3 regions of the Vibrio aestuarianus genome follow, and region 3 is predicted to be linked to each of the others. Evidence: predicted binding sites of a transcription regulator. Region 3 holds the regulator's gene; each other region holds the start of a gene.
What was found. The regulator CRP, encoded in region 3, controls carbon source genes, mostly activating them, when cyclic AMP is high. The targets are predictions, from matches to a motif close to TGTGANNNNNNTCACA.
Positions count from the first base shown of each region.

Region 1: a site for CRP is predicted at 5,246-5,261, ahead of MCT08_RS05715 (CidA/LrgA family protein). Genes of this name have one in related genera too.
Region 2: a site for CRP is predicted at 6,074-6,089, ahead of MCT08_RS17840 (NupC/NupG family nucleoside CNT transporter). Genes of this name have one in related genera too.

Region 1 is NZ_JAKNYQ010000001.1:1,180,372-1,190,566, forward strand. Features, by position in the region: gene fabB (beta-ketoacyl-ACP synthase I) at 1-460, shown strand, start outside; gene MCT08_RS05690 (4-phosphoerythronate dehydrogenase) at 701-1,846, shown strand; gene MCT08_RS05695 (aspartate-semialdehyde dehydrogenase) at 1,830-2,843, shown strand; gene fcrX (ferric iron uptake transcriptional regulator FcrX) at 2,909-3,358, opposite strand; gene MCT08_RS05705 (DUF4442 domain-containing protein) at 3,733-4,248, shown strand; gene MCT08_RS05710 (LysR family transcriptional regulator) at 4,277-5,155, opposite strand; gene MCT08_RS05715 (CidA/LrgA family protein) at 5,281-5,703, shown strand; gene MCT08_RS05720 (LrgB family protein) at 5,707-6,408, shown strand; gene fldA (flavodoxin FldA) at 6,463-6,996, opposite strand; gene MCT08_RS05730 (DUF2788 domain-containing protein) at 7,045-7,266, opposite strand; gene MCT08_RS05735 (alpha/beta fold hydrolase) at 7,376-8,143, opposite strand; gene seqA (replication initiation negative regulator SeqA) at 8,236-8,784, shown strand; gene pgm (phosphoglucomutase (alpha-D-glucose-1,6-bisphosphate-dependent)) at 8,903-10,195, shown strand, end outside.
Region 2 is NZ_JAKNYQ010000002.1:943,492-953,686, reverse strand. Features, by position in the region: gene MCT08_RS17865 (M14 family metallopeptidase) at 1-231, opposite strand, end outside; gene MCT08_RS17860 (DUF808 domain-containing protein) at 428-1,339, shown strand; gene rlmC (23S rRNA (uracil(747)-C(5))-methyltransferase RlmC) at 1,430-2,581, shown strand; gene pyrC (dihydroorotase) at 2,644-3,672, opposite strand; gene MCT08_RS17845 (hybrid-cluster NAD(P)-dependent oxidoreductase) at 3,903-5,720, shown strand; gene MCT08_RS17840 (NupC/NupG family nucleoside CNT transporter) at 6,343-7,551, shown strand; gene pepT (peptidase T) at 7,755-8,990, shown strand; gene MCT08_RS17830 (mechanosensitive ion channel family protein) at 9,180-10,049, shown strand; gene norR (nitric oxide reductase transcriptional regulator NorR) at 10,098-10,195, opposite strand, start outside.
Region 3 is NZ_JAKNYQ010000001.1:638,903-649,097, forward strand. Features, by position in the region: gene MCT08_RS03050 (aspartate aminotransferase family protein) at 1-939, shown strand, start outside; gene astA (arginine N-succinyltransferase) at 1,006-2,025, shown strand; gene astD (succinylglutamate-semialdehyde dehydrogenase) at 2,054-3,511, shown strand; gene MCT08_RS03065 (DUF1338 domain-containing protein) at 3,863-4,657, shown strand; gene crp (cAMP-activated global transcriptional regulator CRP) at 4,743-5,375, opposite strand; gene MCT08_RS03075 (phosphoribulokinase) at 5,618-6,487, opposite strand; gene MCT08_RS03080 (YheU family protein) at 6,564-6,776, opposite strand; gene MCT08_RS03085 (hydrolase) at 6,846-7,823, opposite strand; gene MCT08_RS03090 (TIGR02444 family protein) at 7,883-8,362, opposite strand; gene MCT08_RS03095 (ABC transporter ATP-binding protein) at 8,364-10,195, opposite strand, start outside.

The sequences.
Region 1 (10,195 bases), 540 kb from region 3:
CTACGGTGAAATTGTTGGTTACGGTGCGACATCTGATGGCTACGACATGGTTGCTCCATCAGGTGAAGGCGCAGTACGTTGTATGAAGATGGCAATGCAAAGCGTAGAAAGTGTTGATTATGTGAATACTCACGGCACTTCAACCCCGGTTGGCGATGTGAAAGAGTTAGGTGCAATCCAAGAAGTCTTTGGTGGTAATAGCCCTGCAATTTCTGCAACTAAAGCGATGACAGGTCACGCATTAGGCGCGGCGGGCGTACACGAAGCTATCTATTCCACTTTAATGCTTCACCATGGCTTTATCGCACCGAGCATCAATATTGATAATCTAGATGCAGCGGCAGAAGGTCTTGATATTGTTACTGAAGGTCGCGAGCAGGAATTGACTACTGTAATGTCGAATAGCTTTGGTTTTGGTGGTACTAACGCAACATTAGTCATCAAAAAATACCAAGCCTAATCACATCAGGTATTCAGTACCTTACGTGTGATAGGTATCAGGTTTCCAGAGCGGATCAGCCTAGCTGGTCCACAGACGCAGACTTTGTCCCCTGGAGAGCGGGACAAGATCCTTTTGTTCTGGATGTTTGCCCGGTTTCCAATAGGAGCCGGGCATTTTTATTGAAAGCGGGATTTCTTCTCGACAGCTAGTGCGCTTTTCTGCACAATCCCTTCAATTTCCAATAATGTGAACTCCGCTATGAAAATCCTTATTGATGAAAACATGCCTTATGCTGAAGCACTGTTCAGCCAGCTTGGTGAGGTGGTGTTGAAACCGGGTAGAACCTTAACGGCTGATGATCTGATTGATGTTGATGCGTTAATGATTCGTTCTGTAACGAAAGTGAACCATGCGCTACTCACTAAGGCAAACAAACTTAAGTTTGTCGGAACGGCTACGGCTGGTATGGATCACGTTGATCAGCCACTATTGGCTGAAAAAGGTATCTTTTTTACCGCCGCCCCGGGGTGTAATAAGGTAGGGGTCGCAGAATATGTATTCAGTGTCTTGATGGTGTTAGCGCAGCAACATGGTTTTTCTGCTTTGGGCAAAACCGTCGGTATTATTGGTGCGGGTCAAGTGGGCAGTTACCTAGCGGATTGTTTAACTGGCATTGGTATGAAAGTATTGATCAATGATCCACCTAAGCAAGCACAAGGTGATAGCCGTCAATTTACTCATCTTGATGTGTTACTAGATAAGGCAGATGTTATTACTCTGCATACGCCAATCACGACAGAAGGTGAGTGGCCAACCCATCATCTGATGAATGAACAACGATTAACGGCACTGCGAAGTGATCAAATTTTAATTAATGCCGCACGGGGGCCAATTGTTGACAACCAAGCACTAAAACGAAGGTTATTGGAAAAAGATGGTTTTATTGCAGCGTTAGATGTTTTTGAATTTGAGCCTCAAGTAGACATGGAATTGCTGCCGTTATTAGCTTTTGCTACACCGCATGTGGCTGGCTACGGCCTAGAGGGAAAAGCGCGCGGAACTACGATGATTTTTAATAGTTTTTGCGAATATCTCGACAATGAACATTGTGCCAATGCAAGCAGTTTATTGCCCGCAGCCCCTATTCCTGAACTGTATTTAGAACGTGAGTGGGATGAAGCCACTCTGCATAGTCTGACACAATTAATTTATGATGTGCGTAAAGATGACGCAGTATTTCGTCGCGAAATTAGTACTCCAGGCGCATTTGATCATATGCGTAAAGTGTATTGGGATAGAAGAGAATACAGCGCGATAACCATTAAAGGGAGTGAGTCATGTAACCTCGCTCCGTTAGCCAAATTAGGTTTTAAAACAGAGGTAACAAATGAGCCAAGAATTTAATATCGCCATCTTTGGCGCAACCGGCGCTGTTGGCGAAACCATGCTAGAAGTACTAAAAGATCGAAATTTTCCGGTCGGTGAGCTGTATTTGCTTGCAAGTGAACGTAGTGAAGGCAAAGCTTATCGCTTTAACGGTAAAACGGTACAAGTGCAAAATGTAGAAGATTTCGATTGGTCATTAGCTCACATCGCACTGTTTTCAGCTGGTGGTGAACTTTCAGCGAAATGGGCACCTATCGCGGCTGAAGAAGGTGTAGTGGTGATCGACAATACCTCTCACTTCCGTTATGAATATGACATTCCATTGGTTGTGCCTGAAGTTAACCCAGAGGCGATTGCTGATTTTCGTAATCGTAACATTATTGCTAACCCAAACTGCTCGACTATCCAAATGTTGGTCGCGCTTAAACCGATCCATGATGCGGTGGGCATTGAGCGTATTAATGTTTCGACTTACCAATCGGTTTCTGGCGCAGGAAAGTCAGGAATTGATGAGCTAGCTGGTCAAACAGCAAGACTTCTCAATGGTATGCCTGCAGAACCTGAAGCGTTCAGCCAGCAAATTGCTTTTAACTGTATTCCACAAATTGATCAGTTTATGGACAACGGATACACCAAAGAAGAAATGAAGATGGTGTGGGAAACACAAAAAATCTTTAATGACTCAACCATCATGGTGAACCCGACTTGTGTTCGTGTGCCGGTATTTTATGGTCATGCTGAATCATTACATATCGAAACCCGTGCCCCTATCGATGCTGAACAGGTAGTTGAATTGCTTGAACAAACGGCCGGAATTACGGTTTTCCAAGGTACAGATTTCCCAACTCAAGTTCGTGACGCTGGCGGTAAAGATGATGTATTGGTTGGACGTATCCGTAATGATATCAGCCACCACAGTGGGATTAATATGTGGGTAGTTGCTGACAACGTTCGTAAAGGTGCAGCAACGAACGCAGTGCAAATTGCAGAAGTACTGATTCGTGACTACTTCTAATACCATATTTGGTATTAGTTGCGAATGAATAAAAAAAACCACCGAGATTTCGGTGGTTTTTTTTGCTATTTATTTGGCTTATGCGCACTAGGGTTTTGTTTGCAGTTACCATCCGCACATTTCCCATAAAGGTAAAGGCTGTGGTTAGTTAGTTTAACGTTATACTTTGCTGCGATTTCTTTTTGACGCAATTCAATAACGTCATCAGAGAACTCAATCACCTCACCACAGTCAAGACAGACTAGGTGGTCATGATGATGTTGTGTTGAAAGTTCAAATACTGATTTTCCACCTTCAAAGTGGTGACGAGTGACAATACCTGCATCATCAAATTGGTTTAATACTCGATAAACCGTCGCAAGACCGATTTCTTCACCAAGATCAATCAATTTCTTATACAGTTCTTCAGCACTGATATGTTGGCAGTCAGGCTGCTGTAATACTTCTAAAATTTTTAGCCTTGGAAGGGTAACTTTAAGGCCTGCATCCTTCAGCGCTTGGTTATTATCTGACATATACTTTCCTGTTGATGATCTGCAGCAGTTAACAGAATACATAATTCTGAGCATTATAGGGCACTGACCGCTAACAATAAACCACGAACTTCAAAGGGTTACTCTGTATTTTCCATAAAGTCGCTCAATATCACTGATATTACAGCTCTGACCAGTTACAATTGTGTAACATTTGTTGGGGCGTGCCGACTTTCAAAGGCTAGCACGTCCTTGTGGTTAAGTAGATATACCCTTCCTACTTGAAGTTACAGCGGTGTTGGCTACGTTCGCTAACCCCAATCACATAGTTTATCTATGCTCATGGGGATGAACTCACTTGCCGCCTACCTGCAGCTTCAAGTTGTTTGGGTATAGATTGGAAAGGCGAGCACGGAATGAATCAGTCTTTAGCGAAATTTTATAAACCAAATATAGTCAAATGGGCGTTAAATAGCTGGCCTCCTTTCTGGGGGGCTGGGATCCATATTGATGAAATCAGTGAAGATTTTCGCCAAGTTAAGATGCGCTTGAAGCTAAGATGGTGGAATAAAAATGCTAATCGTACCCAATATGGAGGCAGTATTTTTTCATTAACCGATCCCGTTTATTCTTTAATGTTGATGGGTATTTTGGGTGAGAAATACTACGTATGGGATAAAGAAGCGAGCATCAATTTTATTAAACCTGGTCAGTCAGATCTCTATGCTGACTTTGAGATCACTCAAGACCAGCTTGATACAATATTTGCCAGTACAGTGAATGGAGATAAGTGTTTTCCTGAGTTCATCATACATGTGAAAAATGCTCAAGGAGACGTGGTCTCGGAAGTGCAGCGAAAATTGTATGTGCGTAAAAAGCCTAAGTACCGCGAAGCACTGGACTCTGAGCAAAATATGACATTCTCCGAATAGTAATGGCATAAATTATTGATATCGAGGCTTAGCCTCGATATTGCTTACATAGGTTAATCCAAGCATCGGCTGTGCGAGATACATAACGTTCAGCGTGCCAAATAACGCCTAAGTGCCAATCAATATTTGGTGTTATTGGTTTCACTAAAATGCCTTGTTCTTGAATTTTTTGGCAAAGTGGTTCAGGAAGAAACGCAACGCCGACACCACTTTTAACCAGTGCGACTAAAAAATCCCATTGGCTACTGCGCGCAGAAACTTGTGGAGTAAATCCATGTTGCTCGCAAAGTGAGCCTATATAGTCACTCAGGGTAAACTCATGTGTATAAAGATAAAATGGTTCATGTTGTAGCTCAGACCAAGTAATCTTTTTACGACGTCGCCAAGGCTCGGTATCTGGTAATACGGCATAAATTAAATAACAGTCTAAAGGCAAAGAGGTCAGGCTGTCGGGAGTATGTGGCGTGAGCATGGTTATTGCCACATCAATTTCTCCATTAAGTACGGCCTGTTCTATTTTTCTCCCTCCATATTCGACTATGGTCAGTTCTACGTTTGGGTGGGCCTGGCGATATTGACGAATAAGTCCGGCATATAAGTGGCCAACCATCGGTGGGATACCAAGACGCAAGTGCCCACGTTCAAGTGTGTTTAAGTCGATTAATTCAGATTCTAATTGCGCCATTTGTGCAAGAATATCTAACCCTCTTTGATAGACAACTTCTCCCGCATCCGTTAACCAGAAACGTCTTCCTTCACGCTGTATTAGCGGTTGATTGATCTCTTGCTCAAGGCTACGAATCATCTTACTGATGGTCGGTTGTGTAACGAAAAGTTTTTCGGATGCACGAGTGAAGCTTTGCTGATTAATTAATTCAACGAAGTAACGCAATGCTTTTATGTTCATACTTAACTCATACCATCTCAATTTCATTCCATTTTGGCATAAATTTGATAATGAAAATTCATTTTGTGATGGTTTTGTAATGGATTATAGTGTGACTCAACTCACAAACTTATGCCAAAGCCATCATGAAAAAAGTAAGCACTGTCGCTCTGACTCTGTTGCAAATAGTTATACTGTCATTAATTTGGTTTGTTGCTCAGTACCTGGTTACGACTTTTCATCTGCCTTTACCGGCGAATTTGACTGGAATGCTATTGCTGCTTGCTCTAATTATGTTTCGCGTGGTTCGTGTTGACTGGTTACGAAAAGGCGCAACATGGCTACTCGCTGAAATGCTATTATTTTTTGTACCTGCAGTGGTTGCAGTGGTTAATTACCAAGACATTGTGCAGCAAGATGGGTTAAGAATTCTGGCGGTATTAATAGCGAGTACTATGGTCGTGATTGCAGTGACTGCACGGGTTGTCGACAAAGTGTATCGCATCGAGTTGAAACTGGCTCGTCGTAAAAGTAATCAAAGAAATCGTCTTGCTAGAGTGGAGTCTTAACTTATGGCTTCTATTTTCACTTCATCGCAGCTTGGATCCCTTTGTTTAGTATTAACAGTGGCATTTTATTACCTTAGTAAGTTTCTCTATCAGCGTAAACGTTCAATCTTTTTAATGCCGTTGTTACTTGCCCCACTATTGTTGGTTGCGGTTGTGATGGGTTTTCACATCCCATACCCAGCTTATATGGAAGAGTCTCATTGGTTACTATGGATGTTAGGTCCGTCAACGGTTGCCTTTGCAATACCCGTTTATGATAACCGGGTATTGATTAGACGGCACTGGTTATCCTTGTCGGTAGGGGTGTTAGTATCAGTCGTTACCGCTGTTGGTAGCTCGGTTTTTATGGCTCGTTGGCTTGATCTCCCAGAGATATTACAACGTAGCTTAGCCATGCGCTCAATTACCACTCCGTTTGCTGTTGAGGCGACTAAATCAATCGGTGGTCAAAGTGACCTTACTGCGTTATTTGTTGTATTAACTGGGGTTATTGGCATGGCGGTTGGTGAGGTGGTTTTGACAACCTTGTCTATCCGCTCGCGGTTAGGAAGGGGCGCCAGTCTTGGTGCGTCGGCTCACGGTGCTGGTACGGCTAAGGCTTATCAAATTGGTAATTCTGAAGGGGTTGTGTCAAGCGTGGTGATGATGCTAGCAGGCATGGTAACGGTACTGTTAGCGCCTTTCATAGGCCATCTACTTTGGTAAGTATTTAATTGGTTGATATAAAAAAGACCCCCAGCGTTTGCAGGGGGTCTTTTTTTAGTCTTCCAGCTCAGCTAAGCACATTTCATCGTAAATTTGCTTAACCCAGCTATTGACGCGTTGGTCGGTCAACTCAGGCTGACGGTCTTCATCAATACACAGACCGACAAAGTGGTCGTTATCACCGGCTACTAATGCTTTCGATGCTTCAAATTCGTAACCTTCGGTTGGCCAATGGCCAATGATGGTTGCGCCTTTACTTTCGATAATGTCGCGAACGGTACCCATTGCATCGCAGAAATACTCTGCGTAATCTTCTTGGTCACCACAACCGAAAATAGCAACCAGCTTGGTCGAGAAGTCGATCGCTTCCAATTCAGGGAAGAAGTCATCCCAGTCACACTGTGCTTCACCGTAGTACCAAGTCGGAATACCAAGAAGCAACAAGTCGAAATTATCAATATCTTCTTTGCTACTTTTAGCAATATCTTGAACGTGAACGAGCTGCTTACCCAGTTGCTTTTGAATCATCTTCGCAACCGCTTCAGTATTGCCTGTATCGCTACCAAAGAAGAGACCTACACTTGCCATAGAATCATTACCTTTAATTTGTCATTTTCTGGCGGATGAACCTGCTCTTTACCCAAGACCTGTGCCTTCCCAACTGAGTTGGATTAGCCCTTTAGTGATAAAGCCTGCACACCCTAAAAACAGAACTAGCCATACAATACGACGTCCGAATGGTGGAACATTACCCTGCTTAAGGACATCTTTGATCGCCATACCAATAAGAAAGAATATAGCCGCAAAAAGAAGATCGAGTCCAATCGACTCAAGCATGTTCATGTAGTCGTACAGCATGGGAATCCTTTATGCCAATTTGCTTGCGCGCACTATACCATTGTTATTCGTCAAAGTTAATGCGTGCATGAGTACCTATTTCACACTTGTTTCAACAACAAACGGTGATTTAATCGGTGAACTTGCGGATAGCCCGCAACACTTCTACGGGCTTTTCAGCATGTAACCAGTGGCCAGTATTGGCAATGATATGCGCTTTAGCTTGGCTAAATTGTTGCTGAATCAAGGGTTGATGTTCAGTCATTAAATAATCTGATTCACTGCCTTTAATAAATAGCGTTGGAATGTCGGTAGTCGGAATAGTCTGCCACTCTAAAATATGCCAATAATTGTTTTCAATACTTGCGACATTGAAACGCCATTCCATGACGTTATCATCACGTTTTACGATTGATTTACTCAAAAACTGGCGTACACCTTCGAGTTCAATATGCTCGGCTAGAATCGACATTACTTGCGCGCGAGAGGTCGGTTGCTGGTCGATAACCGCCTTAAGCCCTGCAAGCACATTGTCATGTCGCCGTTGGTTATAGCTTACCGGTGCCATATCTAAAACAATAAGCTTATTCATTTTATTCGGTGCAAATTCAGTCAGTTTCATGGCGACTTTACCGCCCATTGAATGTCCGATGACTATCGCTGAGTCAACAGCTAGATACTCGAGTAGATTGGCGACATCCTGCGCCATACTGGAGTAATCATGCTGCTGTGAATGGAATGATTGACCGTGGTTGCGCAAGTCAATACTCAGGACTTGATGGTCAGTTTTAAGATCTCGGGCTAGTAAGCCTAAGTTGTCGAGATTACCAAATAACCCATGGATCAAAACAACGGTGTGACCTTCACCTTCGAGTTTATAATTAAGAAGTGCTGACATTTTATCTTATTAGTGATTGGTTTAACGTAGAGTATCAGTGAAGATCTCGCTATAATCTCCCAGAGTTTAAACATTGAGATTGTGAAAAGCGAATGAAAACAATTGAGGTTGATGAGGATCTATACCGTTACATTGCAAGTCAAACCCAGCATATTGGTGAAAGCGCGTCTGACATTTTGCGTCGCTTGCTGAACGTTGATGGTAAGGTTTCTGCTGCAACGGTAATGACACAAGTAAACGTTGAACCTAAAGGCATTGTTGTGAGTAAAGATGCCGTTCGAGATACACAGATTGATAGCGTAAAAGAAATGCGTTCTTTGTTGATTTCTGATGAATTTGCGGGTCTGAAAAAAGCGATTGATCGCTTTATGTTGGTGCTTTCAACTTTATACCGCATTGATCCTGCAAGTTTTTCCGAAGCGACATTAGTGAACAAAGGGCGTAAACGCGTTTACTTTGCAGATAATGAGCAAACCTTACTTGAAAGTGGTCAAACAACGAAACCAAAATCGATTCCAAATACGCCTTTTTGGGTGATTACTAACAATAATACCAGCCGTAAACAGCAGATGATTGAACAATTGATGTCGCTGATGAATTTCCCGTCAGACATCATTGAGAAAGTAACAAACGCTATCTAACATTTTCTTTGGCTTGTTATTCAAAGATAAAAATCTGATTTAAGCCTCATACTGCGAGAAATAAATTTCGTATTATGAGGCTTTTTGTTTCGTCGTTATTTCAAGAAAGGATGTCAAAATGGCTATGCACCCACGCGCAGGACAGAAAGCGCTTCAGGAAGATCTACATAATATCCCTGCGCTTGTCGCAAACTATTTCTTACTTCAACCCGATCCAGCTTGCCCCGAGCATAAAGTACAGTTCGGTACGTCAGGTCATCGCGGTAGTGCAGATAAATCAACCTTCAACGAAAATCATATCTTAGCGATTACTCAGGCATTGGCTGAAGTACGTGCAGAACAAGGAACTCAAGGCCCTATTTTCGTCGGTAAAGACACGCACGCGCTATCAGAACCTGCATTTTCTAGCGTTGTTGAAGTACTGATTGGCAATGGTATTGAAGTCATTGTCCAAGAGAATAATGGCTATACACCAACGCCAGGAATCTCTCACGCGATTCTGACTTATAACTTAACTCATCAACAGAAAGCCGATGGTATTGTTATTACACCATCGCACAATCCACCACAAGACGGTGGAATTAAGTACAACCCAACACACGGTGGTCCAGCCGAAGGTGAACTAACGCAAGCAATAGAAGACCGAGCGAATGTAATTATTGCTGAGGGTATGCAAGGTGTTAAACGTGTAGCGATTACGCAAGCCAAACAGTCACCACTATTTAAACAGGTTGATCTCGTCAAACCGTATATTGATGACTTAGTCAATGTTATTGATATGCAAGCTATCCAAAAAGCCAATCTTAAGCTGGGCGTTGATCCATTGGGCGGCAGTGGCATCGATTATTGGCGTCAAATTGGTAAAGCTTACAAGCTGAACTTAACGCTAGTCAGTGAGGCGGTTGATCCTACTTTCCAATTTATGTCATTAGATAAAGATGGCGTGGTGCGTATGGATTGTTCTTCACCTTATGCTATGGCAGGGCTGCTGGCACTAAAAGACGAGTATGACTTAGCTTTTGGTAATGATCCTGATTATGACCGTCATGGTATTGTGACACCGAAAGGTTTAATGAATCCAAACCATTTCTTAGCGGTATGTATTGACTACCTATATCGTCATCGTCAGCAATGGCGTCAAGACGTTGCCGTCGGCAAAACCTTAGTATCAAGTGCTCTTATTGATCGTGTTGTCGCTGACCTTGGCCGAGAATTGTGTGAAGTACCCGTTGGCTTCAAATGGTTTGTTGATGGTTTATACAGTGGTCAATTTGGCTTTGGCGGTGAAGAAAGTGCGGGGGCATCGTTCCTACGCAAAGATGGCACGCCATGGTCAACAGATAAAGATGGTATCATTCTTTGTTTACTGGCTGCAGAGATCACTGCAGTGACAGGTAAAAATCCTCAACAG
Region 2 (10,195 bases), on a different contig from region 3:
ATCGTTGCTCCAGTCTCGGCTTTTGACACAAAACAGTGGGTAACGGGCTGTGTCATAAGAAAGAGCGCCGTATTGCTCAACATCAAAGTCGTTTTGAAGGGCGAGAATTTTAGGGACGACTTCGTGTTGGTATTCACGTTTAATTGTGGTTTGTGCTCGCCACGCTTGACGCTCTGCATCGCCCCATTTTTGTCCTGGGGTGCCAATCGGGTAGTGGGTGTTAATTTGCATGACATTCCTTACGGTCACTGTAATGTAGCCTTGAGCTTAATAGCCGAACTCAGCGGATGCAAACTTATTGATACTTGCATTATCAACGACTACTGGACTGGTGCTGCATGTGCAATTTTTTGCATTGTTATTGTTTATCACGCCTATCTATTGGTGTTACATTTCGTTACTTCATAGCATTAAGTGAGAACAAAACATGGCAGGCGCAAGTTTATTAACCTTGTTGGATGATATTGCCACCGTACTGGACGACGTGGCGCTGATGTCAAAAATGGCCGCGAAGAAAACGGCGGGCGTATTAGGTGACGATTTAGCATTGAATGCTCAACAAGTGTCTGGCGTAGCGGCTGAACGTGAAATACCCGTTGTATGGGCGGTTGCCAAAGGTTCATTTCGCAACAAGCTGATATTGGTTCCCGCAGCACTGTTGATGAGCTCGTTAATCCCGTGGTTAATTATGCCCCTGCTGTTATTGGGTGGACTGTTTCTCTGTTTTGAAGGCGCTGAAAAGATTTTGGAGAAGTTTTTTCATTCCCATAACAGTCATCAGCCAAGTTCTGATGAAGCGGAATTGGGGAGTACCTCCATGGAAGAGTATGAGAAACGCAAAATCGCTGGTGCAATTCGTACGGACTTCATCTTGTCGGCTGAGATCATCGTGATAGCGCTGGGTACAGTACAAGGGCACGATATGATCACTCAGATCTTAGTGGTGAGCTTAATTGCCGTCATCATGACAATCGGCGTGTATGAGCTGGTTGCGGCCATCGTTAAGCTTGATGACTTGGGTTTTTATTTAGAACGTATTTCAAACGGTAGCGGGTTAAAATTTCGTCTTGGCAAAGGGTTAATTAGTTTTGCCCCCAAATTAATGAAAGGACTGACCATTGTTGGAACTGCCGCGATGTTTTTAGTCGGTGGTGGCATTGTGGTGCACAATGTGCCGTGGGTGCACCATGCGCTGGAACCGATAGTTTCTGCACTACCCAATCTTTCTTTATTAACCGCCCTTGTCCCTGTGGTGTTGAATGGCATTGTCGGTTTGTTGGCTGGTTTAGCGGTGGTTGTAGTGTGGAGTATTGCCAACCAATTAAGACCTTCACGCTAAAATATTTTTGTGGTGAAGATAATGAACCTAAATGGTGATTTGCTATTAGATGAATAAACTAGCGTTTTTCTTTTTTTGGCAATCACTACCATGCAGTGTGAATTCTATAATCAGCACCAGTGCCGCTCTTGCACTTATTGTCCGCTGCCTTACGCCACTCAAATTGCTAACAAAGATTTCGCACTGAAATCATTATTTTCTGCAAACATGCCAGAGCAATGGCTTGAACCTGTCACGAGCCAAGACACAGCTTTTCGTAATAAAGCGAAAATGGTTGTGCTTGGCGCCGCGCATGCGCCGATTCTCGGTGTAGAAACGTTATCCAAAGGTGAGCTAATCCCTGTTTCACTGGTTAATTGCCCGCTTTATCCTCAAGATATGCAAGCGTTGCTAGCGTATTTGCAAGACTGGATTCGTACATCGGGTATTCCTCCTTACAATAAAACAAAGAAAAAAGGAGAGCTGAAATTCGTCTTGTTAACTCGTAGCGCACACAGCGGTGAATTTATGCTGCGTTTTGTGCTTCGAAGTCGAACTGCGATGGCACGAATTGAGAATAACTTAGCGCACCTTATTGCTGATTTTCCATCAGTGAAAGTGGTTTCGGTCAATCTTCAACCGATCCATATGGCGCGACTTGAAGGTGAAGAAGAGATCTTTTTGACAGCTAGTGAGCACCTTGTTGAGCAATTTAACCAGGTCCCAATGGTAATTCGTCCCAAGAGCTTTTTTCAAACTAATCCGCAGGTTGCTGAGCAATTGTACGCAACGGCAAGGGAGTGGGTTAGGGACATTAAACCCGCCTACATGTGGGATCTCTTTTGTGGTGTGGGTGGGTTTGCCCTGCACTGCGCGAGTTCCGAGACGGCTGTTACTGGAATTGAGATAGAACCAGAAGCGATAGCCAGTGCCAAGCGTTCGGCGCAGGCAATGGGGGTCACCAATTTAGATTTTGCAGCACTGGACTCAGCGCAGTATTCATTAACTCAATCACACGCGCCAGAATTGGTGTTGGTTAACCCTCCACGGCGTGGCTTAGGAATACAATTAGTTGAGCAGTTGGTTGCTTTATCACCAAAACATATTATCTACTCAAGCTGTAACCCGGAGACGTTATTAGCGGATATGCAGGGCATGCCTGATTATGTGCCAAAAAAATTGCAATGGTTTGATATGTTTCCACATACCGACCACAGTGAAGTGATGGTGTTACTTGAGTATCAACCTAAACTCACAGCCTGATCGTCGAGGCAAAGTGGTAGAGAAAAGGGAAGCTGTTGCTTCCCTTTTTCGTCTTTGTAATGTTATTTAACCGTCCATGCGACGGTTTCACCGCCTCGAATCGGCACTACAGTGTCTGAGCCAAAAGGCATGCTGTCAGCCACAGACCATGGTTCGTTGATGAGCGTTACGGTATCGCTATTGCGTGGTAGGCCGTAAAAATCAGGGCCATTATGGCTGGCAAACGCCTCAAGATGACCAAGCTGATTCACTTGCTCAAAAACTTCCGCATAGAGCTCAAGTGCAGCGTGGGCAGTATAGGAACCTGCGCAACCACAAGCCGCTTCTTTTTTGCCTTTTGCATGTGGCGCTGAATCGGTACCAAGGAAAAATTTCTTACTGCCAGATGTTGCCGCTTGAATTAATGCAAGCTGGTGAGTATTACGTTTTAAGATCGGTAAGCAGTAGAAATGAGGACGAATACCACCGGCAAGCATGTGATTGCGGTTATACATTAGATGGTGCGCGGTGATCGTTGCTGCCACATTGTCGTTCGCATTTTTCACAAACTCTACCGCTTCGGCAGTCGTGATATGTTCCAACACAATTTTGAGCTTAGGGAAATCATTAACGATAGGAGCAAGAACTGTATCGAGGAAGGCTTTTTCTCGGTCAAAAATATCCACATCGTGAGCTGTCACTTCTCCATGGATCAGTAATAGCATGCCAACATCTTGCATCGCTTCTAACACCGGATAAATGTTTTTCGCACAAGTGACACCAGAGTCTGAGTTTGTCGTAGCACCTGCAGGGTAGAGTTTAGCGGCGACAATGGCACCGGATGCTTTCGCTTTACGGATTTCATCGGGAGTGGTGTTATCGGTGAGATAAAGCGCCATCAGTGGTTTGAAAGAATCGCGTGGTTTTTGCGCCATAATGCGTTCTTGGTAGGATAACGCTAATTCAGTGGTAGTAATTGGTGGGACGGTATTTGGCATTATCAGTGCGCGGCCATTGTAACGGCTGATATCTCGAACAGTATCTGTCAGTACATCACCATCACGTAAGTGTACATGCCAGTCATCAGGACGAGTGATCGTAAGTGTTTTCATTGAATGCTCCCACCGGAAAAATTGGTTGATTGGAGCCTAAACATATTCTTCATTACTGTGCGCGCAATCGCTTACGTTTAGGCGACAGGATGATAGAGGAAAAGGGGAGGGATTTCATCTTTTTATTTCCAGCCAGAGGAATCACATCTCTTTGTAGAGTTAGTCACGTTGACGGTTTTGCATTATCATCACCGCATAAAATAGAAATAAAAAACGTATAAGGATCAGCCATGTCGTCAGCGCAACTTTCTCAAATCAATATCTACCCTGTTAAATCGGTGGCTGGAATTTCGCAATCAACCGCTTGGGTTGAAAAGCAAGGTCTCGCTTTCGATCGACGTTTCATGGTGGCATTGGCTGACGGCTCAATGGTCACCGCTCGCAAATATCCGAGTATGGTAAAAATCAGTTCAACGCTGGTGGCAGATGGTTTGATTTTTACTGCGGCTAACCAATCTCCGTTAAAGCTGCGTTACGTAGACTTTAAAATGCAGCCTGCTTCAGCGCAGGTGTGGAGCGATAACTTTACTGCTTATACCACTACCGACGATGCCGATGATTGGTTTAGTGAGGCTTTAGGCCAGCGAGTAGAGTTGTTGTTTACTGGTGAACAGTCTAATCGAGTACGAGAAAAAATTGGCCATAACGTCAGTTTTGCTGACGGTTATCCAGTTTTGGTGATTAGCCAAGCATCATTGGATGAGCTAAACCGTCGTAGCCCCGAACAGCATAGTATGGATCAATTTCGGACTAACCTCGTGGTGACGGCCAATGAGCCGTTTGCGGAAGATGGATGGAAACGAATTCGTATCGGAGATGTTGAATTTGAATCCGTAAAGCCTTGTGAACGATGTATTTTGACGACAGTTGATGTCTATAAGGGCGAATTCCGACCAACCAAAGAGCCGCTCAGAACCTTATCTCAATTTCGTGCCAATGAACGCGGTGGCGTGTTTTTTGGCCAAAATTTAGTGGCGAAAAATGAGGGGATGATTCGGGTTGGTGATACTGTTGAAGTACTTGAATATAAAGAAAAAGAAATTTATCTCGATCACGGTATGACTCATCATCTTATGACATGTGTTGAGCGTGAAGAGATCGCCCGTGACTTCATAACATTCTGGCTTGAGCCTAAGCAGGGTGATGTTCCTCATTATCAACCCGGTCAGCATCTACCGATCGAAGTGGTGATTGATGGTGAAAATGTGGCACGACGCTATACGTTGTCTTCTAGTCCATCGCGTCCCGGGCGCTTAGCTATCTCTGTGAAGCGTATTGATGGTGGACGAGTTTCTAATTGGTTGATTGATCATTTACAAGTGGGTAGTACGCTAAGCACCCAGTATCCAGATGGATCATTTCATTTATCTGGCCATCAACAGCAGCCATTATTACTGCTTTCCGCAGGAAGTGGTGTTACGCCAATGCTTTCCATGTTGCGTTACCTTGCGGATCATCAAAAAATTCAAGATGTGGTCTTTTATCATCAATGTCGTAGTGTTGAAGATATTCCATGCCGCGAAGAGCTCGAGTTATTGAACCAACAACATGATGGACTAAAAGTACTCCTTTCATTGACCCAAGCCCCGCAAGATTGGTTTGGGTTAAAAGGACGACTCTCTTTATCTCATATCAAGCAGATCAAAGATGTGGCTGAGCGTCAGGTGTTTGTATGTGGGCCGGATGGTTTTATGCAAAAAGCGAAAAACTTGTTATTGAAGAAAGGAGTAGCGGAAGAGTCTTATCACCAAGAAGCATTTGGCGTGGCGCAAAAAGTGACGGCTGAATTTAAAACGTTGCGGCTAAGTGTTAATGGCAATCTGTTTGAAGGCAACAACCAAGCGACTCTGCTTGAACAGGCAGAAGCGGCCGGTATTCCAATTGCAAATAGCTGTCGAGCTGGTTTTTGTGGAGCGTGTAAGGTAACGGTTGAGTCGGGCAAAGTGCATCAGCCAGAAGTACCAGCATTACAAGATCATGAACGTCATATGGGCATCGCGTTAGCGTGCTGCTGTGTGCCTGAAACTGATTTGGAAGTCGTAAACTAACTCCTTTCAGTTTGAAACTACATTAACTATGTTCGCTGCCTGCAACGCTAGGCCGTTTGGTATGAATGCGCTTAACCAGCTCGGTTTATAAAAATGCCTCTTGGGTCAAATGACCACAAGAGGCGCGACGTTGCTAGTGATTTTTATTTAGAGCATGTTAGGAGACCTAAATAAAGTTAGTCACAAAATCGGATAAGTACGAATTAATTGCCGAACACTCAGTGAATTTCGCGTCAATGTGTGAAGCTCATTCCAATTTGTTTGGTGCGGTTTTATCCTTAAACCTACCTTAGATTAAGTTTTTTGAGCTTGATCGACGAATAAATAAACGCTTGAACGTTTGCGTAAAAATATGTGATGAAACTCTCATTTTGTTGTTTATACTTTCCGCCCGGTTATGAGCCGGTGCTCAACCCATACAAGCCGTCACATGGATATGTGAATGACCCCAAGGACTGGACCAGCTAAGTTTCTCTGCTTGTATAAGGTTATTTAAAATGAACAATGTTTTTACCAGCCACTCTTTTCCCTACTTCTTTGTAGTGAACGAGAGTCATGATTCATCCTTTGCCAAGTTATTTGGTCCTGCCCTTATCTCCCAATTTCACACTAGGTAAATACAATGAATATTCTTTTTGGTCTTGTCGGCGTGATTGTGCTGATGGCTTGCGCGTATCTGTTATCTGAGAGCCGATCTTCCATTAATTGGAAAACCGTTTTACGTGCTTTATTGCTGCAAGTGGGCTTTGCTGCTTTGGTTCTTTATTTCCCGTGGGGACAAACTGCATTAGCAAGTATGAGTAATGGTGTTGCTAGCTTGTTGGGATTTGCAGACGCAGGGATCAGTTTTTTGTTTGGTGATTTAGCCAATTCTGGGTTTATTTTTGCGGTTCGTGTTCTGCCCATTATCATTTTCTTCAGCGCTCTTATCTCAGCCCTTTACTATCTTGGTATCATGCAAAAAGTCATCGAGTTCATTGGTGGTGGTATCCAAAAATTTTTAGGTACGAGCAAAGCGGAATCTTTAGTTGCTACAGGCAATATATTCCTTTCACAAGGCGAATCCCCGTTACTCGTTCGCCCATTTTTATCGCGTATGACCCGTTCGGAATTGTTTGCTGTGATGGCTGGCGGTATGGCATCGGTTGCTGGTAGCGTGTTGGGGGGGTATGCGGGTTTAGGGGTTGAACTTAAGTACCTAATCGCCGCAAGTTTCATGGCTGCTCCTGGCAGTTTGATGATGGCGAAAATCATTGTTCCTGAGCGTGATGTTCCACTTGACCAATCGAATATAGAGATGGATAAAGCGCAAGACAGTAATGTTATCGATGCTCTTGCAAGCGGTGCAATGAACGGAATGAAAGTGGCAGTAGCGGTTGGAACCATGCTGGTCGCTTTTGTGAGTGTCATTGCAATGGTCAATACAGGGTTAGAAAGCTTCGGTGAACTCTTTGGCTTTAGCGGCATTACCTTACAAGTGTTATTTGGCTATCTATTTTCGCCGTTAGCATGGGTTATTGGTGTGCCAAGTAACGAAGTATTAATGGCGGGTTCTTATATTGGTCAAAAAGTGGTGATGAACGAATTTGTCGCGTTTATCGATTTTGTTGAGCATAAGGCCTTGTTGTCCGAACATACGCAAGTCATTGTTACTTTCGCATTGTGTGGGTTTGCTAACATAGGATCGATCGCGATTCAATTGGGTTCCATCGGTGTGATTGCACCGGAACGTCGTGCAGAAGTGGCAAACTTAGGGATTAAAGCGGTTGCTGCGGGCACATTGGCAAACTTAATGAGTGCGTGTTTAGCCAGTATGTTCATTTTATTGTAAAAATACATTCTCGTTATGTGAATGCCTGCTTCGGTGGGCATTTTTTATCAACTGTTATTTGGGCTGTGTTGTACAACGCAGTAATCGTAAAAAAACTGATTTATAGCAAATACTGTTTCAAATGAGCGCGTAGTATAGGCTGCAATTAACTGCGTATATCATTATTGAAATACGCGGATGTTTTCACTTCTTGAGTATTTGCTATGGAAAATCTTGTCGACCGTTTTCTGCGTTATGTTTCTTTTGATACACAATCAAATCCTGCCAATTCACAATGTCCAAGCTCGTCAGGTCAGAAGCCTTTCGCTCATAAGTTGTGTGATGAGTTGATAGATTTAGGTCTAACTGAAGTGAGCGTAGACGATCACGGTTATGTGATGGCTAAGTTAGAATCAAACGTGGATTATCCCGTTCCTGCCATTGGTTTTATTGCGCATATGGACACTGCTCCTGATGCTTCTGGAAAAAATGTTAAACCACAACTTGTTGAAAATTATCAAGGTGGCGATATTGCGCTTGGAAAAGGTGATGAAGTGTTGTCGCCTATTCAGTACCCAGACTTGCACCAATTGCATGGTCATAACTTAATTACGACCGATGGCACCACACTGCTTGGCGCAGACAATAAAGCCGGTATTGCCGAAATTATGACCGCGTTAGAGGTGTTGATTGCGGATCCGAGTATTGCTCATGGTGATATTTGTATTGGTTTTACACCAGACGAAGAAATTGGTCGCGGTGCTGATTTATTTAATGTGGAAAAATTTGGGGCGCAATGGGCTTACACCATTGATGGTGGACCAGTTGGTGAGCTTGAATACGAAAACTTTAATGCAACCAGTGCTGATGTGATTTGTCACGGTATTAATGTGCATCCGGGAACTGCAAAAGACAAAATGGTCAATTCGATGAACATTGCTGCGCAATTTCAGTTGATGATGCCAATGGATGAAACACCAGAAACAACCGAAGGTTACCAAGGTTTTTACCATCTGAAATCAGCGGAGATGAGCGTTGCTCGTTCAGAGTTGGGTTATATTATTCGAGACTTCGACCGTGAAGGTTTGAATGCTCGTAAAACATTCATGCAACAAAAAGTAGCAGAACTGAATGCTCGTCTTGAAAAAGGTCGTGTTGAACTGGTGTTAACGGACAGCTATTTCAACATGAAAGAGATGGTCGAGCCTCATCCACAAGTGATTGAACTTGCAAAACAAGCGATGATTGAATGCGATATTGAACCATTGATTAAACCAATCCGTGGCGGTACTGATGGTGCAAGACTCTCATTTATGGGACTACCATGTCCGAACATCTTTACTGGTGGCTATAATTTCCACGGTATCCATGAATTTATCAGCGTAGAAGGGATGGAAAAGGCGGTTAATGTGATCGTTAAACTGGCGGAAAAAACAGCACTAACCAGTCAACCAAATTAAAACATACCCTCTTTAGCGTTTCCGAACGAGCATTAAAGAGGGGTATTCCATTACAAAGCTTTGACAGGGCGCATATTAATTGTGCCCATATCCTTTTTAGCCTTTCATTCAGTTACAATGTAAATCAATAATAAGCGAAATAACGCCAACAGATGGTCGTCGTTCGATACAGTAATGAAGGGGATTAGTATGGAGAAAGCAGTCGCGGTTTGGGACTTTCTTCTCACGCATAAATTGATATTCACCACGTTAATAATGGTGCTGATCATTTTGATTCGTCGTTTGGTGCTATCACAGATTCGAGGTGATGTCGCTTTCATTACAGAGAAACAACGTAAATGGATGTCACGAACCAAGAATGGAATATTTGGTTTGACGATCGTCATCTTGTTTGTGTTATGGCAGTCCGAGATCAACGAATTTGCATTGTCAGTGACCGCTATTGCAGTTGCGATTGTTGTGGCATCGAAAGAGATTATTCTCTGTTTTACAGGCTCAATTCAGCGTGCGAGTTCTCGCTCATTTCGTATTGGGGATTGGATTGAAGTGGGAAAATTAAGTGGTGAGGTGATCGAGCACAACTTAATGGCAACGGTGATTCAAGAAATTGACCTTAACCATGGTCAATATCACTATACGGGCAAAACAGCGACTCTTCCTAATAGCATGTTTTTTACTTTCCCAGTCAAAAATCTTAATTTTATGAAGCGTTATGTGTTTCATAATTTCTCGATTGTGGTGCCAAACTTCGCTAACTTGTTTCCGCTACTGCCAATCATGCATGAGAGGATCGAAGCGCATTTTGCTCATTTTATTGATGTTGCACGGCGCTACAATAATATGATCGAAAAACACGCGGGTGTGGATTTGCCCAATGCAGAGCCCCATATTCAGATCAGCAGCACTGCTGCAGGTGAACAAGTCGTTCACTTTATGATTTTCTGCCCAACCGAAAGAGCTAACCATCTTGAGCAGTTGATCCGTGAAGACTTCATGCAAGAGTACGAAAAAGCTTTTCCTCGTGAATTGAATGGCGCGGCTAATACATTGGTGAATTAACCACACCATAATTGTATCGATTGAAGCGAGTCATATGACTCGCTTTATTTAATGTTTAATTGAATGTGTTTTGGTCACTGAGATACCAAGTCTTTTTGCGAGTCGAGTTAAATTAGCTCGGTCGATTTGTAGCTGTCTTCCGGCTT
Region 3 (10,195 bases):
TTAACCGAAGTCTGCTTTGCGGAAAAAGTGTTTTTTGCCAATTCTGGTGCAGAAGCGAATGAGGCGGCTTTGAAGCTTGCTCGTCGTTGGGCTGCAGATGTTCATGGTGAACAGAAATCAGAAATCATTGCCTTTAAACAAGGTTTCCACGGACGTACTTTCTTTACCGTTACTGTCGGTGGTCAAGCGGCTTATTCTGATGGATTTGGTCCAAAGCCTGGCGATGTGACCCACCTAGCCTATAACGATATTGAGGCACTACAAGCCCATATGTCAGACCGTACTTGTGCTGTCATGATGGAGCCATTGCAAGGTGAGGGTGGCATTGTGTCGCCAACGCCAGAGTTTGTTCAAGCGGTGCGTGAGTTGTGTGACAAACACAATGCTCTACTTATCTTTGATGAGGTACAAACAGGTAATGGTCGTACGGGAGATTTCTACGCATACCAAGGTTTAGGCATTACTCCTGATATTTTAAGTACTGCAAAATCACTCGGTGGTGGTTTCCCTATTGGCGCTATGCTCACCACCAATGAATTGGCTGCTCACCTAAAAGTCGGGACTCATGGTTCAACTTATGGCGGTAACCCATTAGCTTGCGCCGTCGCTGAAGCGGTCGTTAATTTTGTTAGCCAGCCAGAAACGTTAGCGGGTGTAAAAGAGCGCGAAGCACTATTTCGTCAAGGGTTAGCAGAAATTAATTCTAAATACCAAATCTTCAGTGAAGTTCGTGGTAAAGGTTTATTACTCGGTGCCGCGTTGAATGAAGAGTGGCAAGGCCGTGCCCGTGACATTTTGGTTGCGGCAGGTAAACAAGGTTTGATGGTGTTGGTTGCTGGAACCAATGTGGTGCGTATGACGCCATCATTAGTGATTACAAAACAAGAAATAGAAGAAGGCTTAGCAAAACTCGATAAAGCTATTGCATCACTCATGTAGTGAAAAAGCCTAGCAGCCCAAGGTAGGAAGCCTTGGGCTACTTCAAGCATCGGGAGGGAAGTATTGATGCTAGTTGTTCGCCCTATCGCAATGTCGGACTATGACGCGCTGCACACTTGCGCTGTCGAATCAGGTCACGGATTCACATCTCTACCGGTTAATGAAGAACTTTTAACCAATCGTATTACCCATTCTGAATACAGCTTTACTAAACCCAACGTATCCGAGCCTGGAGACGAAGGTTATTTAATGGTGGGGTTTGATTCTGAAACTGGAGAGGTTGCTGGTACCACGGGTATTGAAGCTTCTATTGGTTGGGATGTGCCTTTTTATTCTTACCATATCAGCACGATTGTTCATTCATCGCCTAAATTGAAGGTGAACAATACGGTAAAACTGCTGACATTTGGCAATAACTACACCGGTTGTAGTGAGATTTGTACGCTCTTTCTGCGTCCTGATTTTCGTCAAGGGCTTAATGGCCGCTTAATGTCGAAATGCCGCTTTCTGATGATGGCCGAACATCCTCATCGATTCTCGAAAACCATTTTTGCGGAGATGCGTGGTGTTTCCGATGCCGAAGGTAACTCTCCGTTTTGGCAATGGCTGCAAGAGCATTTCTTTTCAATAGATTTCACGATGGCCGATTACCTCACAGGGATTGGCAAGAAAGGGTTTATCGCGGATCTGATGCCCAAGCTGCCTATTTACGTCAACTTGCTGAGTAAAGAAGCGCAAGCTGTCATCGGCCAAGTACATGACAACACGCGCCCTGCGCTTAAGCTATTGGAACGTGAAGGGTTTACTTGCCGCAATTATGTCGACATTTTTGATGCCGGCCCAACCGTTGAGTGTGACTTACGTAATGTTGAGTCGGTACGTCATTCCATGCGCGCCAAGGTCGAAGTGGCAGAACATTCTAGTTCGCAAGATTATTTGGTGTGTAATACCTCATTTGAAGATTTTCGCGCTACCGCAGCGAAAGGGGCTTACAACCGTGAAACCGAAACGGTGATTATCTCTCCTGAAGTAGCAAAAGCGCTTTTAGTAGAGAGTGGCGATTTAGTTCGAATTTTGGCGCAGTAAGCCAGCTTTTTGATGTAAGGATAGAAATATGACTCAGTGGATTGCAGGTGAGTGGTTAGCTGGCCAAGGTGAGCCAATGGTATCGCTCAGCCCCTATAATGACCAAATGATTTGGCAAGGCGATAGCGCAACGCCTGCGCAAGTAGAAGACGCAGTGAGTGCAGCAAGAAGTGCCTTTGTTGAATGGAAAAAACGCCCCTTTGCTGAACGTGAGCAATACGTGTTGGCCTTTGCTGAGAAAGTAAAAGAACACAGTGAAGAAATCGCACAGATCATCGCCAAAGAAACTGGTAAACCCATTTGGGAAACTCGTACTGAAGCGGCGGCGATGGCTGGTAAAATCGCTATTTCGATTCGTGCTTATCATGATCGTACGGGTGAAAGTGCGCGTGAGGCAGCGGGAAACCAAATTGTACTGCGTCACCGTCCACTTGGTGTAATGGCGGTATTTGGTCCCTATAATTTCCCAGCACATTTACCGAATGGTCATATTGTTCCGGCTCTTTTAGCGGGTAATACCGTGGTGTTTAAGCCTTCTGAGCAAACCCCGTGGACGGGCGAATTTGCCATGAAACTGTGGCAAGATGCAGGGTTACCAGCAGGTGTGCTCAACCTTGTACAAGGGGCGAAAGAAACAGGCATCGCTCTGGCCGAGTCAAAAGGTATTGATGGTTTGCTATTTACTGGCAGTGCTAACACTGGGCATTTACTGCATCGTCAGTTTGCCGGGCAACCTGGCAAAATGCTGGCGCTTGAAATGGGCGGGAACAACCCGATGGTGATCTCCGATCAGTATGGTGACTTAGATGCAGCGGTATACACCATCATTCAATCGGCTTTCATTAGCGCAGGGCAGCGCTGCACTTGCGCGCGTCGCCTGTACGTTCCTGTCGGTGAAAAAGGTGATGTGCTATTAAGTAAATTGATCACCGCAACCCAAAAGCTACGAATTGATCAACCATTTGCCGATCCTGCGCCATTTATGGGGCCACAAATCTCGCAAGCTGCCGCGCAATTTATTCTCAATGCACAGGCTAATTTACAATTTTTAGGTGGTTATAGTTTGGTGGAAGCCAAACCGCTGCAAGCGGCATTTGTTACGCCAGGAATCATTGACGTAACCGCTATTAGTGAGTTGCCTGACGAAGAATACTTTGGCCCGTTATTACAAGTGGTGCGCTATCAGACTTTAGAGCAAGCGGTTGAGTTGGCCAATGCTACCCGTTTTGGTTTGTCTGCAGGTTTAGTATCAACTGATGATGCCGAGTGGGATTATTTTGTTGATCATATCCGCGCTGGTATCGTAAACCGTAATCGCCAATTAACTGGTGCGAGTGGTGATGCACCATTTGGTGGGCCGGGGGCATCGGGTAACTTGCGCCCGAGTGCTTATTACGCGGCTGATTACTGTGCATACCCTATGGCTTCAATGGAAGGGCAGGCAACAGAATTACCTGCCACTCTCAGCCCTGGGGTTGAGCTATAACCTACGGAATAATAAAAAGCCTCTCATAGAAGAGGCTTATCCCCTTTCTACTTGAAGTTGCAGCGGTGTTGGCTACGTTTGTTCACCCCAATTACATAGTTTATCTATGCTCATGGGGATTTACTCACTTGCCACCTACCTGCCACTTCAAGTGGTTTGGGTATAGATCCTGAAACCTGGATCAATACACAACTTAACGTCACAGGTTGAATTGCCGCTGGATGTATTTTCTGAATCGTTTCAATAAATATTAAGCGGCAATATTTATCCAATAACCTCATACTGAAACTAAGGCTTTATACATACTCAAGGTATATCGCTTGCTAGACACATTGCTGACAAGGAGGCGTTATGACGCCAACCGTTTTATTTCAATCGCTATGGAATGACTATATTCAACGTCTTTGTCCTTCGGCTGACAAAGTTCATCAATTGCTTCAAGAAGATGAAGCTTTGATCAATGATCATATCGCTTTGCGAACCTTTAATGTTGCTCCCCTGGGGATTGAAACACTGGCTAAGCCTTTTTTAGCATTAGGTTATACAGCGTGTGGTGATTATCAATTTGAAAGTAAGAAGTTAGTCGCGAAGCACTATGAACATCCTGATCCAACGCAGCCTAAGGTTTTCATTAGTGAGCTAAAAGTGGCAGAGTGCTCACCTGAGTTGCAAGCGATTGTAGCCAAACTGGTAGAGCAAGTAGATAGCGACAAACTCACCAGTAGCGACTTTTTGTATAGTGGTCGATTATGGCAGATAGCCCATAGCGATTACCTCACTTTGGCTCAGGAAAGTGAATACGCCGCATGGTTGGCAGCTCATGGCTATGGGGCCAATCATTTTACCGTTAGTGTTAACCAGTTGAATGCGTTTAATGAAGTCAAAGCGGTGAATGCTCACCTTCGCCAAGCTGGCTTTGTTATTAATGAAAATGGCGGAGAAGTGAAAGGCACGCCAGAGGTGCTGCTAGAACAATCTTCCACCATGGCAGATAAAGTACCGGTGCAATTTAGTGATGGTGTTGAGATGATTCCGGGCGGTTTTTACGAGTTTGCCAAACGCTATCCAATGGCAAACGGTGAGTTATATAGTGGGTTTGTTGCCGCTTCAGCTGACAAGATTTTTGAAAGCACTGATATGCAATAAAATTGTGCTGAGCCTTTGCCAACAAAAAGCCACCTAAGTTTCCCAAGGTGGCTTTATCGATTCAGTCTCTCAATTTCTGTTGAAATTAACGAGTTCCGTATACCACGATAGTTTTACCGTGTGCAGAAATTAGGTTCTGCTCTTCTAGCATTTTCAAGATACGACCAACTGTTTCACGAGAACAGCCAACGATTTGACCGATTTCTTGACGGGTGATCTTGATTTGCATGCCATCTGGGTGAGTCATTGCGTCAGGTTGTTTCGCTAGGTTTAGTAGCGTTTGAGCAATACGGCCCGTTACGTCAAGGAACGCAAGGTCACCTACTTTTTGACTAGTCACTTGTAAACGACGTGAAATCTGAGCAGATAGGCGCATTAGAATATCTGGATTCACCTGGATAAGTTGACGGAATTTCTTAAATGAAATCTCTGCCACTTCACAAGGAGATTTAGCACGAACCCAAGCGGTACGTTCTTGGTCTTCTTCGAATAGACCAAGTTCACCGATAAAGTCACCTTGGTTTAGGTAAGAAAGGATCATCTCCTTACCTTCTTCGTCTTTAATAAGAACCGCAACAGAACCTTTAACGATGTAGTACAACGTTTCAGCTTTCTCGCCCGCGTGGATCAGCGTGCTCTTTGATGGGTACTTATGAATATGACAGTGTGAAAGAAACCACTCTAGTGTTGGGTCGGTTTGAGGTTTACCTAGAACCATAATATCTCACTTCCTCTGCAGGGTACGCTTGCTGCTTTCCATATTTTAGCTAAGCCTTTAAATTGACTTACTAGGATAAGAGCACTTTACAAGTGCTGCAAGCTAACTTGTGTTTCGGTTAAGAATAGTATCCTTTTTCGGAAACGATTTCTTGACTTTAATCGTGTCGACTACACGATAATTTAAGCAAAAATGTGCACATGATCACGGTATGAAAAGTAACCGTAAAAAGTGCAAAAATATTATCCAATTTTCCCTGTTTCAATTAATTGTTGCAGGATAGGGCGAACAATCAGCTCCATGGCAAAACTCATCTTGCCACCAGGAACAACGATGGTGTTATGGCGCGACATAAATGAACCATCAATCATGGCCAGTAAATAGGGGAAATCGACATTCTTAATGCCACGTAGCCTTATCACCACGAAGCTTTCATCCAAACTGGGGATACCCTTTGCGTTGAGCGGGTTTGAGGTATCGACTGTGGGCACGCGCTGGAAGTTAATATGGGTGCGAGAAAACTGTGGGGTGATGTAATTGAGGTAGTCGTCCATCGAGCGAACAATCGAGTCCATTACAGCTTCGCGTGAATGACCACGATCGCGCGTATCACGTACGTATTTTTGGATCCACTCTAGGTTAACAATCGGCACCATGCCAATCAAAAAATCGACATGTTGAGCCACGTTGACATCACCATCGACCACACCACCATGTAACCCTTCGTAGAACATAACATCAGAATTTTCTGGCAAATCTTGCCATGGAGTAAACGTTCCTGGCATTTGGTTATAGGGAACGGCTTCATCAAATGAATGCAGGTAGCGACGAACTTGCCCTGTTCCTAGTTTGCCGTATTGGCGAAAAAACTCTTCCAGTGCGCCAAAGTCATTAGCTTGGGGACCAAAATAACTGATGTGTTTGCCTTGCTCTCGTGCTTTACGGATCTCTACGTCCATTTCTGGACGTGTGAAACGGTGGAAGCTGTCGCCTTCAACCCAAGCAGGTTTAATGCTCATCATATTGAACATTTTGCGAAACGCTTCAGAGGTTGTGGTAGTACCGGCACCGGATGAGCCCGTGACGGCTATAATCGGATGTTTTGCTGACATGACAAACCCTGTCTTTATGTAACGTACTTGTTATTTATTGTCGCAATATAGCACGGAAAGACTAGATTGCGGTGCGCTAAAACGATTTACGCACTTGAATATCGACACTTTCGTGCAATTCAGAATAGACTATGGCAACTTCACCACTTGCTAACTGCTGCTTCACTTGTTCGATTTTTTGTTGCAAAGATATCTCTTGTTCACCGTAATCTGTTCCTTCACGTAAGACAAATTCTTGAATGAGATTATCGAGTGTATCAGGAGCAATTTGTTGCCAAGGAATAATCATGACGACCTCTTAACTGTCATGTTGAAGGCTGGCAGTTATACCCTAAATAGCATTGTGATGGCAGCTATTTCATGACGGTTTACACAGGCTTTCATAATAGGCAGGTAAGGCTTGTTCCAGCCAAAAAGTTGGTTTCAATGCACTGCCTGAAATAAAGCCGACATGTCCACCTTGGTTAAATAAGCGATAGTCGATATTTTCCGGTAAAACGAATTTTGGAATCACAGCATCGGTCATGAATGGGTCGTCTTTAGCGTGAATAATTTGTAAGGGTACATGGATCTGCTTGAGTTTATGTAGTCCAGAACATTGTTGATAATAGTCATGAGCATCTTTAAAACCATGCAAGGGGGCTGTGATTAAATCATCGAATTGATACAGCTTCTTAATGCTACTGATCTGACAAGAAGAGAGGTTAAGTGCATCTTGTAAAAGATGATGTTTTTTCAGCGCGTTACTTTTTAGCGAGGAGAGTAAATAGTCGCGGTAGACTTTTGAAAATCCCTGCTCAATGCGTTGTGAGCAGGCGGCGAGATCAAGCGGTGCTGAAACGATTGTTGCGGCATCGACAATAGGGTCTTCGTGATATTCAGCTAGATAATTGGCCAGCATGTTACCACCAAGCGAAATACCTACAGCGACGATAGGTCGCCCTACATGTTGTTCGCGCAAATATTGCAAAACAAAACGCGCATCTTCTATTTCGCCGGAATGATAAGCCCGCGCAAGGTGATTGGGTTTACCGCTGCAGCCGCGAAAATGCATCATTACTGACAACCAACCACTTTCGGCGAATGCATGCATTAACCCGTTAGCGTAAGGGCTATAAAAGCTTCCTTCTAGCCCATGAAACAGAACGAATAAAGGTTTGTTTTTACTTTGCTCTGAATGCCTATCTTCGCTCCAAGCCAAGTCAAGAAAATCACCATCATCGGTAGGTAAGGTTTGCCATAGCGGTTCAAAACGTGCTTTTTTACGTAATAAGCGTGGTATGAGCGTTTGTAAATGAGGATTTTTAAGCCCAGTGGCCGCGATAAATTGAGTCATAGGGAATAAGGTTTATGTAGGATACGAAAGAGTATACACGAAACAGATAATTCGCTGGGTTATGCTTTTCCAGATTGTGGTGCTGGTTCAGCGAATGCACGACACAGATGTTCAGCAGCCAATAAGCGGCAGTAGCGTTGTGTGAGAGGCTGACCAGTATTATTTGCTAATGGTAATGCGTTGATGCAGTCGACTAAATCAGACTGTTGCTGCTTTTCGAGCTGTAATTCGAATTGCAGGGCTTCACGATATAGGGTGTCTGGTAGGTTCGTTTTTAGTCGGCGACGTAAGTCTCGGTAGCTATGAAGCAAGGTTTCAGAGCGGCTAAGGCAATCTTGTACGGTTTGCCAATGGTGCTCAGCAAAAGAAACTTGTTGCTCGTCGAGCCATTTTAAAAGAAGCAACAAGTTTACATTACCGTGGTAGTTATTCTGTAAGCTTAAGCACGCTTCTTTCACTTCGCGCACACTGTAATATTGCAAACTGAATTGCCACAGGCGCTCTAATGTGAGAGATATTCGTACGTGCTCTTTACTCATGTTAACTACTGAATTCCTGTTCTAGCTGTTCAAGGATTTCTTGCTCTGCCATCCATTCCATTTCGACCTCTTCAAGTGCCGATTTACTACTAGCTTGAAGGGCGAGAACTTCTGTAAGTTTAGCCTTATTTTCAGCTTCATACAGCGAAGTGTCGGATAATTGCTCTTCAGCTTGTGCCAGTGAGGCATTCAACTTATCCATTTTATCTTCAAGTTGTGTCAGTTTTTTGCGAATTGGTGCGGTTTGTTTACGAAACTCCGCTTCACGGCGTTTTTGATCTTTCTTCGCTGCGGCGCTATTGCTGCTATCTTTGGCGGGCTGCTGAGATTGTGCTTCTCTTCGCTCTGCTTTTTGCTGCTCGGTTAACCATTTGTAGTAGTCTGATAAGTCACCATCAAAAGGGGCAACTTGGCGATCGTGCACTAGGTACAAATCATCGGTTGTGGCGCGCAGTAAGTAGCGGTCATGGCTGACGATAACCATGGCACCTTCAAAAGTTTGCAGGGCAAACGTCAACGCTTGGCGCATGTCTAAATCTAGGTGGTTGGTTGGTTCATCAAGTAGTAATAAGTTTGGTTTTTGCCAAACGATCAGTGCCAAAACCAAGCGTGCTTTTTCACCACCAGAGAAAGGCGCGACTTTCTCCAGTGCTTTATCGCCCTGAAAGCCAAAACTACCGAGGTAGTTACGCAACTCCAGTTCATTTTTGTCTGGCGCAATTTGCATCATATGCTGCAACGGTGTTTCTTGTGGGTGCAGGGTTTCCAGTTGATGCTGAGCAAAGTAGCCAATGTTAACCCCTTGAGAATAGGTGAGATCGCCACCTTGTGGTTTTAGCTCCCCTGACAACAATTTGATCAGGGTCGATTTACCAGCGCCATTACGCCCAAGCAGCCCGATACGACTGCCAGGGACTAGGTTGAGGCGAATTTTCTCAAGAATTAAGTTATCCCCATAACCAGCATAAACCTCATCCATCATCATAATTGGGTTTGGTAGGGCTGACGGTTCTCGAAATTCGAAACTGAATGGGTTATCAAACTGTGCAGGTAGCACTTTTTCCATTCGCTCTAATGCTTTAATACGACTTTGCGCTTGACGAGCTTTCGAGGCTTTATAACGGAAGCGATCAATATAGCTTTGCATATGCGCCATTTGCTTTTGCTGCTTTTGGAACATGGCTTGTTGCAAGATCAATTTCTGCGCACGCTGATTTTCAAACGATGAATAGTTACCGGTGTATTCGTTCATGGTTTGATTTTCGATATGGATAATGCGCCCTACGATAGGATCCAAAAAGTCTCGGTCGTGGGAAATCAAAACTAATGTGCCTGGGTAGCTTTGTAACCAGCGTTCTAGCCACATTACAGCGTCTAAATCTAAGTGGTTGGTTGGTTCGTCGAGTAGCAGTAAATCAGAGCGGCACAATAGCGCTTGCGCTAAGTTTAGACGCATACGCCAGCCACCGGAAAATTGGGTTAAATCCCAGCCCATTTGCTCTTGGCTAAAACCGAGACCATCAAGTAATTCAGAGGCGCGGGCACGAATGCTATAGCCGCCAATGGTTTCAATTTTGCCGTGTAATTCGGCGACTAAAGTGCCTTTATCCGCCAGCTCTGCTTCGATGAGTTGTTTTTCTAGCGCGCGATATTCACGATCACCATCGATCACATATTCAATGGCATTACGCTCAAGAGCCGGCGTTTCCTGCGCGACCCATGCCAGTTCCCAATAAGCAGGTTTACTGAATGAGCCTGCATCAATCGATAGCTCATCTTTAAGCAGGGCAAATAATGTGGACTTACCACAGCCATTTTTTCCGACCAAGCCAA